Regions from separate parts of the Pseudoalteromonas sp. SWYJZ19 genome, predicted to be linked through region 2. Evidence: riboswitches for the same ligand, from Rfam matches in the RefSeq annotation. Region 2 holds a riboswitch; the other holds the start of a gene.
The links. A riboswitch is a leader RNA that binds a small molecule or an ion and turns the genes downstream of it on or off. The one in region 2 is predicted to bind lysine.
Positions count from the first base shown of each region.

Region 1 (7,861 bases), on a different contig from region 2:
AAAGATGGTAAAAAGGTATCTTCAAAAATACCTTTGTTTACCTCAAGTAAGGCTCCGCTCAAGGCTTAATTTAAATCAATAAAATGCGTGTTACTAAAGCACAGGTTTATAAAGTAGTTTATTGTATTAGTAATAAATAATACTCCTTAAGCGTCGAGGCTATTACCATGAACATTGCTTTTTTTAGTACTCAAAAGTACGAACTACCTTTTTTTGAACAAAGTACACGCGATCACTGTGATATAAAAATAACGTATTTTGAGCAAGCCCTGAGCGAACAAACAGCTATTTTAGCAAATGGGTTTGATGCCATATGCGTGTTTGTTAACGACACCGTAAACGCCGCTGTTATTGAGCAACTGGCAAGCCAAGGCATAAACACTATTTTGCTGCGTTGTGCAGGGTTTAATAACGTTGATTTACCTGCAGCAAAAGCACATAAATTAAAGGTATTACGCGTACCAGCATACAGCCCAGAAGCAGTAGCTGAGCACTGCATAGCACTTATGCTAACGCTTAGCCGTAAAACCCATAAAGCGTATAACCGCGTTCGCGAAGATAATTTTGATTTAAACGGATTACTCGGTTTTAACTTGCACAATAAAACCGTGGGTATTGTGGGCTGCGGTAAAATTGGCCTTGCGCTGTGTAACATTTTAAATGGCTTTGGCGCTAAAGTATTAGTGTGCGACCCCTACGAACAACCTGGCAATTATACTATTACCGATATAAACACCTTGCTTAGCCAAAGCGATGTGATTTCTTTGCATTGCCCACTTACCGAGCAAACTCATCATTTAATAAATGACGAGGCGTTTAGCAAAATGAAAACCGGCGTTATGCTTATTAATACCTCACGAGGCGCACTGCTTGATAGTAACGCGTGTATTAGCGCGCTTAAAACTAAAAAACTAGGCTACTTGGGGCTCGACGTATACGAGCAAGAGTCGGAGCTATTTTTTAAAAATCATAGCGACGAAATAAACCAAGACGATATATTTTCGCGTTTAGTGAGCTTTAAAAATGTTTTAGTAACGGGGCATCAGGGCTTTTTTACCCAAGAAGCACTCACCGAAATAGCAAATACAACCCTACTTAACGCGCTGGAAGTAAATGAAGGTAAGCCTCTAACTAATGAGGTTTTATAAAGTTCTTGGCTATACCTAAATAACAGGTACAAAAAAAGCGAATAAGGTGAGCCCTATTCGCTTTTTTGTTTAAAAATTCACTTTAAATAGAGCTTAGCCAAACGCGACGTTTGCAAATACCAAGGTCATTAATATTGGGCAAACAAAACGAATATACTGAGCAAACCAGTAATGTACGCCTGTTGTTGCTTGATGTAATTTATTACCACGCTGCCACATCCAACCTACCGTAATAAAGTAAAACAAGCCCATAAGCGGTAATTGGTATTGGGTAAATAGCATAATGACTAAGCCAAATAACCAATCAAAATTTAATATAATGGCGCTTGCACACACAAGTACAACGGCGCTAACTGCCCATGTTGCTTTGGTGCGGCTAACGTTATGGTTTTCGACTAAAAACGCGACCGGAATTTCGGTGGTCGATATAGTTGACGTAACCGATGCGATAGACATTAATACAAAAAACAATAAACCGACTAATAAGCCAATTTCGCCCATAGTGCTAAATAGCGCAGGTAAAATAGCAAAAATAAGTTGCCCTTCGCCAATAAGCTTTCCGCCACTAAATACTTCAACACCGTTGTGCTGCGCAACATAAATAGCAGGAATAATAAGTAACCCCGCTAAAAACGCCACACTGGTATCAAGTAAAGCAACACCTGCGGTGAGCTTTGGTAAATTAGCATCTGGTTGTAAGTACGAGCCGTAAATCATCATACAGCCTACACCTAGTGAGAGCGAAAAGAACGCTTGCCCCATTGCGGCAATAATTAAATTAGGGTCGAGTATTTGGCTAAAATCAGGAATTAAATACGCGGCAAAGCCTTCGCTTGCGCCATCAAGTGTTGCAATATAGGCAATTAAACCAACAAGCAATACGAGCAACAGTGGCATTAAACGGCGCGACCAGGTTTCGATTCCCGATTTAACACCTTTTAAAATAATACTGGCAGTTAAAATAAGCATAAGCGGCGTAAATACAAAATTACGCAGCACTGAGTCGCTATGTAAAAACTCGCTTGCGCCTGTAAACCCAAAAAAGGTTGTTATGGGTTCAATAGCGTACGAGAGCATCCACCCTGCTACTATTGAGTAAAAACTTAGCATAACAACTGCGCCCGCAAGGCCTATATAACCTGCTGCAGCACCAACCTTACGGTTAGTGTTTTGCCATGCATCGCCCAATGCTTTTACCGGGTTAGCTTGTGCTTTGTGACCTAAATAAAGTTCGGTATACAGCGCAGGAAGCGCAAGCAAAAATATAACAATAAAGTAAACCAGTAAAAATGCACCGCCACCATGGTTGGCCGCTTGCGTAGGAAAACCCCAAATATTACCCAAACCCACTGCTGCGCCAGCAGCGGCTAAAACAAAACCAAGTCGGCTTTGAAACCCATCACGCACTTGTGCCATACATCTACAAATCTGTTATTATTTTGATTATTGTGAATTAAACCATATTTCATGCCAGCTGAGTAATAAAATTGTACCCAGCCTTTATTAGTGGCACTAACCGCTCACAATATCAGCGACTTCTTTTGCTTTAGGGCTTTTATGACTGAACACTATTTTAAAAACACCTTGAGTATTACTTCAACTCAATTGGCAAATTTGTCTTTAGCGAGTAACAGTATTTTATTATTTAATGCTAAAACACTTGAGCTTAGTGACTTTAATTTGCCCGATTGCTTAAGCCTATTTGAGTTAACCATTATAAACCGTCGCAAAAGCCCTCAAGCTAAGCAAGAGTATTTAGCGACGCGGTTATTGTTAAAACACCTTATTAAAATAACGCAGCCGCAACATGCGCACGTAGCCCTTAATAAAATGAGTACAGAATTTGACGAGGAAAGCTCAAAGCTGCAAATACATGTGAGTAGTGATGTTATTAATACCTGTATTTCGCATTCGCATGGTTTAGTTGGGGTCGCGCTAAATTTTGATAAAAGCGAGTTTGGTTTTGATATTGAAAAAATAAGCCTAAAGCGCCCGTTTGAAAAGCTCGCTAAGCATTTTTATCATCAAGATGAAATTTCACTTATTACCGAGCCCACTAATACCCAAGCCCAAGCAGATACGTTTTTTAGAATTTGGACATTAAAAGAGTCACTTGCTAAAGCCACCAGCCGCCCTATTGCAAAACTACTTAGCCCCAATGTGTTTGACGAATTAAATAGTGCAAAGCTGAGTGCTAGCAGTAATCGCGTTACTGTAGTTGATAGCAGTGACAGCAATGTTTGTTTTGATGTAAGTGTGGTGCATAAAAAAAGCACCGACTGGCGATGCTTTTTATTGACCGACTTTGTTAAGTAATTTTGTTAAGTAACTTTATTAACTGATTTTACTAGGTAACTTTAATAAATCGCTTTCCTGAATAACCGCTTCTTAATAGTAAAATTATTTAAGCAGCAAAATCGTTTTCTAATAAACGGCTATGAATAGACTGTACTACGTTATCTGACTCAGTTTGCTCTACTAAAAAGCACAGGTTGTGCTTACTAGCACCGTGGCAAATTAGTCGAATGTTAAAGTCTTTTAGTACACTCATTAAGTTCATTTCGTGTTGGCGTAATTGAATCTCAGAGCCAATAAGTGCCACCAATGTTAGGTTGTTTTCTACCGAAACATGGCAAAATTCTGCAAGCTTATCTAGGCATTCTTGATCGAGCTCTGGGCGCGAGGCGTTTTGCGCGTTATCAAGGGTTATAGCTACGCTGATTTCTGATGTGGTTACCAAATCGACCGATATATTGTATTCACTTAATAGTGTAAATACGCGTGCTAAAAAGCCGCTTGCTAGTAGCATTTCTGGGCTTTTAAGCGTAAGCAATATTTGGTTTTTACGTTGCGTTACTGCGCGTATACCTGGTTGCTGCGACTTTTCGCGCTCAATCCACGTACCGCCACGCTCAGGCTCGCGACTAGAACCCACAAATACGTTAATGTGACTACGGCTTGCTGGTAAAATAGTTGCTGGGTGTAATACTTTTGCGCCAAAGGTCGCCATTTCGGCGGCTTCGTCAAAACTTAAACGTGCAATAGGCGTCGCTTTTGCGCACAAACGCGGGTCGGTGCTAAAAATGCCCACTACGTCGGTCCAAATATGCACACTTTTAGCATTAATTGCTTCAGCTAAAAGTGCAGCGCTGTAGTCTGAACCACCACGTCCAAGCGTTGTTGTTTGGCCATATTCGTCGCTGCCAACAAAGCCCTGAGTCACAATTACTTGAGTGTCTAATAACGGGATTAAATGTTCTTTAGCGGCTTGCGCTGTGGCTGCAACATTGGGCGTTGCTTTGCTAAATTGGCTGTCGGTTTTAAGCACCTTGCGTACATCAAATCGATCGGCGTTTAAGCCATTTAAACGCAGCACCTGAGCAAACAAATACGACGATAAACGCTCACCAAAGCTAAGTAGCTCATCGTGTTGTTTATCGGTTATTAGTGACTCTTGAGCCAATGTTTGAAATGCTTTTAGAGTTTCGTTAAAGCCAACTGCTAAATCGGCATCAAGCGATAACTCATCTAAAATAGTTTGTTGAATAGCAAGCACACCGTTTATGTGCTCTTGGCGCTCACTTGAGGTAATACTTGATTTACACAGTGCAACTAAGTGGTTAGTTACGCCGGCGCTAGCGCTCACGGCAACAATACGTACGCTTTTATCTGCAACAATAATTTCGCTACAGCGACTCATCGCTTCAAAATTTGCAACACTTGTTCCGCCAAATTTGGCAACGATGTAATCTGACTTTGCGCTTAACTCTGTTTGAGGCACTGTTTGTGGCGCTGATTGGGTAGTCATTTAGTCTCCTTTCGCGATATCCAAATCGCAATAAAACAAGAAGAACTTGGCAAAGGAATGCTTGAAGATAAGTCCACTGCCAGAAGCTCTCCACCTATATTGGTGACAGTTTTGAGGATTCAGCCCCATAAACCGAAAAATAATGACGACGTACCATTATTTTCCTCGGCGAGTACTTCCCTCCTTAATGATCATCGGCTTTCGTCGCCTAACATTAAGTACCTAAGTATCGCACCTCTTCTGAATGCTTTATTAACCAGTGGCTAATAAAACAAAACCCCACTAAGTAGCGGGGCTTTGAAAGTTATCGTTTAGACGTCTAGCTGTCAAGCATTTAATAATTTATGAGTTAAATAAAACTGCCCATGTAATAAGAGCCTGCATATCCAACCGTGTAACAAATTAATAAATGCAGCGATAAACGCAAGTAGCTCATAAAGGTAAGCGCTTTAACTTTACTCATGGCAATAATACCCGCAGCAGAGCCAATGATAAGCATTGAACCGCCCACGCCCGTTGCATAAGTAAACGACAACCAATGTTGTTGACTCATTACTATATCGGCTTTTAATAATGCAGCAGTAAGTGGTACGTTATCGACCCCTGCTGATAATATGCCCATTAAGTAGTTTGCGTACTCTGGCGCCATTACCGTGTATAGGTCGGTAAATTTACTCAACATGCCAATTTCTTTTAATGCACCTACAAGTAAAAGTACACCTACAAAAAACAATAATGTGTCGTATTCTATATCGCGAACAAAATCGATTATGTCTTTGTTAATGTCTTTTTTACGCATTAAAAATTGCGCCACTAAAAACATAACTGATAAGCCAAACAAAAAGGTGAGTAAAGGCGGTACGCTGTAAATTACGCTAAGCGTAAGTGTGCTCACTACGGTAGATAAAAATATAACAGCAATGGTAATGTCGGTTTTTTCAATGCGGGTTTTACCCGCACCGGCAAATTCAACTCGCCCTTTCATACCGATAGACAGTAGCGCAGCTAACAGCATAACGCTTGCAAGTGCTGGCGCTATAAGCAGCAATAAATGAGCTATGGTTACTTTGCCATCTAAAAATATCATCAGTGTGGTTACGTCACCGGTTATTAACGATACCCCGCCTGAGTTAACCCCAAACACAATAAGCGTGGCGTATTTAATGAGTTTTTTAGGTTCAAGTTTTAACGACATAACAACCGCAAGCGATATAAGCGTGGCTGTTACGTTGTCTGAAATCGACGAAAACAAGAATGCAAAACCACCCACCAAAAACATCAGCTTTTTTTCGCTAATACTTTTTGGCATAACACGGTGCACAATATTTTCTATAAACCCCTTTGAATTTAAATACGCGACAAAGGTCATTGCAGCCATTAAAAATAACCATAGAGAGGCAATTTCTAAAATATTTTCGTTTAGGAGGTGTTGAATCGTATCGGGGCTTTGCCCGTGAAGAGGGTATATAAAAAGAAGAATCCAGCAAAGCGTACCAAAAAACAGCGTGGTTTTAGCTTTATTAACATGGATTATATCTTCTATAACGATCAGTAAAAATGCAATCGCTATCAGGGTTAGAATAATCGAGGAAACCATGGTAGTTAAACAACCTTTGATATAGTTTTAAAGAACACACAAATAACGTTCCATTTCATGTGCCTATTTTCGGCGCGAATTTTAGCACTGCCTCTATGCAAAAACTATTATTAAATGGTCTTAAAAACGAATACTATATACAGACAAGGTTAATTAAAAATACGTAATAATGAGTATGAACAGAATACTCAATAATAAAATACTAGGATGTTGTAACCTCTTATGATCCCAGCTAAAAAGCTACTAAACACCATAACCGAACATTGGGGTGTATTAGAGCTATTATTTAAACGTTTTAAAATGGCTGACTTTAGCCTGAAAGACGTACAAAACGCCATTAAACAAAAACAGCCTACATGGTCAAACGAGCGTATTTATAAAGAAACAAATCGTTTGTTAAACCAAGATATTTTAATTCCACTGGCTAAATCATCGCAGCTTGAAATAAATCGTGCCATTGCCGACTTTGCTACGTTTTTACTGCAAGAAGAACATTTAGGCTTAGCGCAAGAAATTAGCGTATTAGTCGACGACCTTGCACGTTTAGGTAATCGCCTAGATAACGCTGGCGAAATAGAAGACTTTGACGATTTACGCCGCTATAGCCGTATTATGGATGATCGGGTGCGTAAAATAATGAAGCTCTATGCGCACAACGAAAACGCCATTTTAAATATTGTTGAACAAGCTAAATCTAATAATGCGGTGCAATCGCTGCAAAAGCGTTATAAAGCGGTAATAGAAGCCTTTGACGAATACATAGAGCCAATGCTTGAAATGGTTGATATTCGTGGTGAGTTTCATGCATGTTTTACCCTCATTGAAGAGCAAATAAGTAAACAAATACTGCACATTGAGCGCTCAGGTAAAGCCTACAACGACAAACGCATGCTGGAGCAATTACGTACACGCATACTCGAAATGCATTTAGTGGGTAGAGAAAGCTTACGTAAAAGTGCCGATATGCTTATGCCGCTGCGCGAAGAGTTACGCCGTAATAACTTAATTACTCGCCAAGCAGCCAAAGTACTTGGGCTTGTGCGTAAAAATGGCGTAGACAACATGTTAAGTGCTGTGCAGCCACATTTTGTAAGCGACGCACAGCGATATTCGCTTGGTCAGCAACGCCATATTGTGGCTTACATGGCAAGCTTGGTTGAATTTGAACACGAAGAATACCAATTGCCTGACCAGCAAGACGTGCCTGCATTTGTTACGCCTAATATTCCTGACTACAACGATGTTAAAACCAGCTTTGCTAAGCGCTTTAATAAAAAACGCAAAAAACCGCAGCCCTTGCTGCAATTT
Region 1 covers NZ_JADYXI010000016.1:54,744-62,604, reverse strand. Annotated here, with positions in the region: gene I6F45_RS15380 (glutathione peroxidase) at 1-69, shown strand, start outside; gene I6F45_RS15375 (2-hydroxyacid dehydrogenase) at 168-1,148, shown strand; gene I6F45_RS15370 (sodium-dependent transporter) at 1,242-2,564, opposite strand; gene I6F45_RS15365 (4'-phosphopantetheinyl transferase family protein) at 2,706-3,464, shown strand; gene lysC (lysine-sensitive aspartokinase 3) at 3,553-4,956, opposite strand; lysine riboswitch at 5,032-5,204, opposite strand; gene nhaD (sodium:proton antiporter NhaD) at 5,306-6,553, opposite strand; gene I6F45_RS15350 (hypothetical protein) at 6,776-7,861, shown strand, end outside.
Region 1: linked by a shared signal. The riboswitch ahead of lysC (lysine-sensitive aspartokinase 3) and the one ahead of dapA (4-hydroxy-tetrahydrodipicolinate synthase) in region 2 are both predicted to bind lysine.

Region 2 (7,861 bases):
TAGCTAAATCAGCTAAATTTTTAAGCCCTTCAACATCGCCTTGCGTCGCTAAATATTGAAACGAGCCAACACGAATATGGCTCGTTGCTAAACGAGTCACTATTGCACCTGCTTGTGGCGGATTACGATAAACCGTTTCACCACTGCCAACGACGGCTAAACATCGGGTGGTTTTAACACCCAGTGCATGCATTGCTTCGCTCATTACGTATTCACGAATAGCAGGACCAAGTGCACAGCGCCCATCTCCCCCTCTAGAATAAGGAGTAGCACCAGAGCCCTTTAATTGAATATCCCACAGCTGATTTTTATCATCATTAATAGCGCCCAATAAATGTGCTCGCCCATCGCCTAAACGCGGCGAAAAATGCCCAAATTGGTGCCCAGAGTAACCAAGTGCTACTGTAGGAATCGCCTGTTTTTCGTTACCGCTAAAAGTGCTAGCACGCAAATCAGCAGCAACGTTAATATTAAACTGTTTTGCTAAGCTTTCATTCCACAGTAATAACTGAGGAGAGGCAACGCTTGCAGGAAAATCTTCAATTGCGAAGTTTTCCGCAATGTCTGTGTATCTTGGCACTAATTTCATGGTAATTCCTATTATTGCTGACTTATACCAACGCGGTTGTCACCTACACCATAGGCCACAATTAAGCTCAACTCTTGCATACTTAAGCCACTTTGCTTTTGCATTTCATTAAAAAAAGCTTGGGCTGCATTCAGTGATTTTTTAGTTTGTAGGCCGCCATCTATAATTTTATGGGCGCGCAAGTAACTCTCTACATCGCGTGATAGTAAAAAAGTATCTTTACCAAGTGCTCGCAGTGTATAAGGGCCTGTATTGCCACCTAAACGCGAACCATGCTTTTTTAAATATGCCCACAAACCAATAATATCGTCTGTTGGCCAATTAGCGACAAACTGACTAAAACTGCCATGTTCCTCTGCTGTTTCGTGGATCATGTAAGCATTTTCGGTAATTGTTTTTACTTTTTTATAGTTACGAACGATTCGCTCATCCGTTGCTTTTTGTTCCAGCATATCAGGTGGCATCATTAATAACTTATCAACGCTAAAATCCCAAAAAACCTCTCTAAAGCCTGGCCACTTATTATTAATGACTGACCAATAAAAGCCGCTTTGAAATACTTTTCGAGTAAATTCCTCAAGCCAATCGTCGTCACTTAACGTGCTTAGTTGTTTTTTAGATAGCGGTTTTGCAAGTAATAACTTAAGCATTTTTTCGGAGCCTTTTCGCTCTACCGCTCGCTTATAAATATCGCTAAATTTTTCCATACTAATTAAATACCTCACTACTTATATTGCTAGTGTACGAGAAAAGCACCCAATACGTAACCACTCCCATTATGGATGAATGAATATGCATTTAGTCGCTTGACACCTAGACGGCTAAAATGCTTTAATCGCCGTAATTACCCTATTTAAATTGCACAGGTTTGTAAGTTTTTACTCTACAAACAGGTGTAAAGGGCTAGAAGAGGTGCGTTATTCAGGTAGCGTATGTTAGGAGCGCAAACTCCAGTGAGCATACGTGAGGGGGATTAACGCCGAGAAGTAACCACTTTTGCGAGGTGTTTATTTCGGGCGACTAGGTTGAACCCTAGCGACTGTCACCAATAGCTGCTTATAAAAAGCAGCTTATTAGTTTGGTGGAGAGCTTCTGGTCTTAAATATTAAGGCCGTGCGCCCTATTATTTTAAGCCCATTCGCTCTTCGAATTATTAGTTCGAACGACGTTAATGCGGCTCCTTCCATAAAGCTTTTTAACTCTTCGAATAATATCAATTGCATTAAATTAGTTATCGCTAAAATGATCACGTTTTTAATAAAGTTGGTACAAATTATAAGTTCGTGAGAGATGATCAACAACTTCAATTTAAACGACTACTCATTGTGGACCGCGCTCGTAACGCCATTTGATCAACATGGCGATGTTGACTACAACACGTTAACTAAACTGGTTAGCGATCAAGAAGCAGCACATAACGGTATTTTACTACTTGGCAGTACGGGCGAAGGTTTAGCACTAACGCTAAAAGAGCAACAAGCCATTGTTGAACACGTATGCCAGCTAAAACCAGCAGTACCACTCATGGTTGCTGTGGGCGGTAGTAACTTAAAGCAACAAATTGAGTGGGTTAACTACTGTAATACACTACCTATTCATAGCTTTTTACTTGGCTCGCCGCTTTATGCAAAACCCGGTGCTATAGGTCAAACCCATTGGTTTGAAAGCCTACTTAATGCAAGTGTTCACCCGTGTATGCTTTATAACGTACCCGGTCGAAGTGCTATTAGCATTCCAACGGCAACAATTCAAAACTTACAAAATAATAAAAATTTATGGGCGTTAAAAGAAGCGAGCGGCAGCATTGCTCAGTTTGAAGCTTATCGCCAAGCTGCGCCTAATTTAGCTATTTTTAGTGGCGACGATGCGCTAATGCCTTATTTTGCTCAAGCTGGCGCAAAAGGTTTGGTGTCGGTAGCTGCAAATGCATGGCCCGCACAAACTCACGAGTTTGTTAAACGCAGCTTAAGTGGTCAACACCCTAATTTATTTGCCCAGTGGTCAAGCGCTATTAATAGCCTATTTGCTGTTGCAAACCCTATTCCCGTAAAGGTATTGATGCATTTGCAAGGTCGCTTAAGCAGCCCGCAACTTCGTCCACCTTTAACACACCTTGAGTTAACTCAAACCGATTGCATCACAACTGCAAACAACACCATTTTATCTTGGCATTAAATACAGGTTTTTATAATGAGCTGGTTAGAACTATTAAATAATTTAGAATCGGGCGCAGTACGCGCAGCATCACAAAACGAAAGCGGCCAATGGCAAGCTAACGTAGAAGTAAAACAAGGCATTTTGGATGCCTTCAAAAATGGCACTAATACTGAGTTTGCAGGTGGTTTTGTTGATAAACATAACTTAGCTCCGCAAGAATTTAGTACTGACGATGGCGTACGTATGGTGCCGGGTGGCTCTAGTGTTCGCCGTGGTGCTTATGTTGCTAAAGGCACGATTATTATGCCACCAGCGTATGTAAACATTGGTGCATACATCGACGAAGGCACAATGGTAGATAGCCACGCATTAGTTGGCTCGTGTGCACAAGTAGGTAAAAACGTACATTTAAGTGCTGCAGTGCAGCTTGGTGGTGTACTTGAGCCAATTGGTGCAAGCCCAGTAGTTGTAGAAGACGACGCCTTTATTGGCGCTGGCTGTATTATTGTTGAAGGCGTAGTCATTAAAAAAGGCGCAGTACTTGCCCCAGGCGTGCGTTTATCAGCAACTATTCCGGTATACGACTGCGTAAACGAGCGCCAACTCGATAAAGGCGAGCCAATCCCAGAATTCGCGATCGTAATACCAGGCTCTCGCCCTGCGTCAAACGAGTGGGCGCGCGAGCAAGGCTTAAGCATGTCGTGTGCGTTAATTGTTAAATACCGCGACGAGAAAAGCGATGCATCGTTATTGCTAGAAGAGGTTTTACGATAATGAGCTTTTTGAGCACGCCTATCAAAACCGCTGTAAATACAATTACACAACAACTTGATACACCTTTTTTTGTTTACGACCTAGATCAACTAAACACGCATCTTGCACGTTTAGTTGCGCAAACCGATGTAAAACTGTGGTACGCGGTAAAAGCAAATCCACTGTCTAAAATTATTCAAAGCTTAGACAGTGCTGGCTTTAATTTTGACGTAGCAAGTAAAGGTGAGCTTGAGCAAGTGCTAGCACAAGGTATTAGCTCACAGCGCGTGCTCAACACAGGGCCTGCAAAAAGCCCTAAACAAATTAAACACTTTATTGAGCGCGGAGTACGTATATTCGTAGCCGAAAGCCTCAATCAAGTACGTTGGTTAAACCAACAAGCGCAACTGCAAAATACGCAGTTACAAGTGTTACTGCGAGTGCAATTACGCTGGCCTGAAGGTGAAAAAAATCCACTGGGCGGCGACAGCCTTACGCCGTTTGGTTTGGGTTGTAATGAGTGGCAAGCTTTAAATATATCTGATTATTCAGCTCTTAGTTTTGATGGTTTGCATATTTTTCAGTGGGGCAACATGCTTAGCACACAAAAGCTAAGCGACTTGTGGTCACAAATGATTGCCCCCCTTAGCCAACTTGCCAACGATTTAAATATTAGCCTTAAAATTTTAGATTTAGGCGGTGGTTTAGGCATTCCTTATACACAAAATGAAGCAACGCTTGATTGGGATGACTTAATAGCTGCTCTCGCTAAAATAAAGCATGATGCGGGTGTAGAAGAGTTATGGATGGAGCTTGGCCGTTATGCCGTAGGCGAATGTGGTCATTACGCAAACCCAGTGGTAGAGCGCAAACAAAACTATAACCAAGAACAGGTTATTTTGAGCGGTGGCATAAATCATTTATTACGCCCTGCTGTTACCAGCCAAGATTTTCCTGCTGCGTTACTGCGTGAATCCAGTGCTAAAACTCAAGCGGTCACTTTATACGGCCCACTTTGTACAGCGCTTGATTGCTTGGGTGAACATAACTTACCAAGCGATTTAAATGAGCACGACTGGCTAGTATTTAGCCAATGCGGTGCTTACGGCTTTACCGAAAGTATGCCGTATTTTTTATGCCATGAGCTCGCCGGCGAGTACACATTGCAAAACGGTGAACTTACCTGTGTTCGCCAAGCCGAAAATGCCAGCCACTACTTAAGGTAATAAGCATGAGTAATACAACACACATCAGCCAAGAGAACATTGTAGTAGGGGAAGTTGCAAACGGCTTACCGCTTACAATTCCTGTTTATCGTTTAAAAGGCGATGGCACAGGGCCTAGTGTTTATGTTCAGGCCAATATGCATGGCGCTGAAGTACAAGGCAACGCTGTTATTTTTCAGCTACTTGAGCAATTAAAACATCTTAACCTTAGTGGCGATATTACCCTTGTACCTTATGCAAATCCGATTGGTTGTAATCAAAAATCTGGCGAGTTTACCCTTGGCAGGTTCGATCCGATTACGGGCACTAATTGGAATCGCATGTATCACTACAATAAAAATTTAGTGGCACAGTTTGCACAAAATCATACCCAGTATGACGACGCTACATTAAAAAGTAACTTCAAACAGGCGCTTATTGACGAAGTAGACAGCAAACTTAACGGCCCGGCTTATTTACTTAATACGGGTAAACGCATTGCGCTTAACTTACAAAAGCTCGCTCATCAGGCTGATATAGTACTCGATTTACACACAGGCCCTATTTCAAGCAAGCATTTGTACTGCCCAACCTATGCAACCGACAGCGCACGTTACTTTAATATTGAGCATGTATTGCTTATTCCTAGTGATTTTGACGGTGCAATGGATGAAGCTAACTTTTGCCCATGGTGGCATTTGAGTGATGCACTTAGCGAGCAAGGTCGTGAATTATCAATACCTGTAGAAGCATTTACTGTAGAGCTAGGCAGCCAAGAAAAAATAGACTTAAAAGAAGCACTAAACGATGCTAACAGTATTTTAAGTTACTTAAATCACAAAGGTGTTTTACAAAATGCACCGCATACGCCAGCTAATATCACTCGCTATGCATGTAATTTAGATAACTACTTTGCTTATTACGCCCCCATTGGCGGCATGGTTGAATACATAGCCCCACTTGGTGGGCACATTAAATCCGGTGAGCCTATTGCTAATATTTTACGCATGGAGCGCTACTTAAGCGAGCAACCACTGCAAACACTTACTCTCGATTGCGATGCAATTGCCATTTTGCACTTTGCCTCGGCGAGTGTTAACCAAGGCACCGAACTTTATAAGTTTTTTACTAACATATTTGAGCTTTAGCTTACCCTTCTCATTGCGTGAGAGTAATACCAATTGCATTAAATTAGTGATCTATTATAGCGATAAGAAAATAGCTTAATAACAAGGCTAAAATTATGGTACATAGTTGTTCTATATAAATAATTTTTAACGTAGTTAGTGAGTTATTTAATACGCTAGAATGATCATGTTTTTAATAAAATTGGTATAAATTAACTAAAATAGTTAATGTGCATTAAAAAAGCGGCCTAGGCCGCTTTTTTTCTGATCTATATTTACTTTGTATACGTAGTGTCCTCGTTATAAATACAAATTCAGTAAAAGTTCACCGTTACATATGTAAAAAGACGTTATAATTAAATTAACGCATACAACACAACCCGAACCCACAAGGAATTACAATGAGCTGGCGCCACTGGATCACACTTTCTGCCTTAATAAGTACAGCTACCTTCGCACAAGAAGAAGTTGCTACAAATGAGCAAGACAACGACATCGAACTTGTAAAGCAGTGTATTTTAAATGAAGTAATTGGCGGGGATGGTAAACAAACATTAGACGATCTTCGTAAAAAGTGTTCAGCTCTTGAAGAAAACAAACAACTTACCGCGCTTGATAAACGCCAAGCTCGTGAAGAAGTAGGTAAAAAAAATAGAAATGTAATTACGCCACATAAACGTAACTACATTTTGCCTCTTTCGTACGTATCACACCCAAACGATCGCCCTTTTGATGGCTTTGATGCACTAACCGACGACAACGACGGTGAACCGCTCGACAACTTAGAAGCAAAATACCAGCTATCGATAAAAGTGCCTCTTTACGATGATTTTTCGGATAAAGACCAAGCCATATTTTTTGGCTTTACACTGCAATCATATTGGCAGATTTATAACTCAGAAATTTCTTCTCCATTTCGTGAGACCAACTACGAACCAGAGATATTTTGGATAAATTACCTCGACCCAGAAAACGTATTATGGGGCGACGAAATGGCAATCGCATTAGGTATTTCGCATCAATCAAATGGTCGAAGCCAACCAAACTCACGTTCGTGGAACCGTATTTATGCAGACTTTATCTGGGAAAACAGAGGCTTTGTTTTTAGCTTTAAACCTTGGTACCGAATAGCTGAGGACGAAAAAGAAGATATTTTAGAAGCCAATGGCGACGACAACCCAGACATATACAAATACATGGGTTACTTTGAATTTAGCGGCGCGTATCGTTTTCATGACCATGAATTTAGCTTTATGACACGTAACAACTTAAATTCAGATAATCGTGGTGCAATTCAACTCGACTGGTCGTTTCCTTTATGGGGCCGCGTTCGTGGTTATGCACAATACTTTAACGGTTATGGCGAAAGCTTAATTGATTACAATGCGGATGTAGAACGTATTGGTGTAGGTATATTATTAACCGATCTGCTGTGATACTTCCCTAAGTTTTACGCACAAAAAAGCCAAGCATCGCTTGGCTTTTTTGTGTTTTGAACAGCTAAACAGTTATTTTTTTACTACAAACTGTCCTTCAAATTCGGCAACCACGTTATCACCATCGTAAATAGTTACTGGCACTACGTAACTTGCTTTACCATCGGTTTCTAAATCGCTTAACTTGCCCTTACAGGTTTGTATATCAACACAGCCACGTGGGTCAGTAGTAAGCGGTTTTAAGTACTTAATGTTAGCATCGGCTAATACAATATTACCTTCAAGCCCAGCTTCTTTAAGTGCTAAGTACGTAGCGCCCCAACCTGTTAGCGTGGCCAAGCTATAAATAGAGCCTGCAAACATGGTGTTATGTAGGTTTAAGTTAGCGTCTAGGTCGGCGCTGGTTGTAAATTGCCAATCGGTATAGCTTTCTACCTTAATACCCATCGCGTCACTAATTGGAATAGACTCACGCCACGTATTTTGTAGTACTTGCGTCCAATTTGGATGACGGAACCAGCCTGGCTCAGACGGTTTTTGCTTTATCATTTTAAAATGCTGTACATCGCCATACGCTAAATGTGCTTTTTCTTT
Region 2 covers NZ_JADYXI010000012.1:39,156-47,016, reverse strand. Annotated here, with positions in the region: gene I6F45_RS12910 (protein adenylyltransferase SelO) at 1-589, opposite strand, end outside; gene I6F45_RS12905 (DNA-3-methyladenine glycosylase I) at 601-1,296, opposite strand; lysine riboswitch at 1,489-1,689, shown strand; gene dapA (4-hydroxy-tetrahydrodipicolinate synthase) at 1,880-2,764, shown strand; gene I6F45_RS12895 (2,3,4,5-tetrahydropyridine-2,6-dicarboxylate N-succinyltransferase) at 2,780-3,520, shown strand; gene I6F45_RS12890 (PLP-dependent decarboxylase) at 3,520-4,725, shown strand; gene I6F45_RS12885 (succinylglutamate desuccinylase/aspartoacylase family protein) at 4,731-5,852, shown strand; gene I6F45_RS12880 (phospholipase A) at 6,233-7,267, shown strand; gene I6F45_RS12875 (bifunctional GNAT family N-acetyltransferase/hotdog fold thioesterase) at 7,340-7,861, opposite strand, start outside.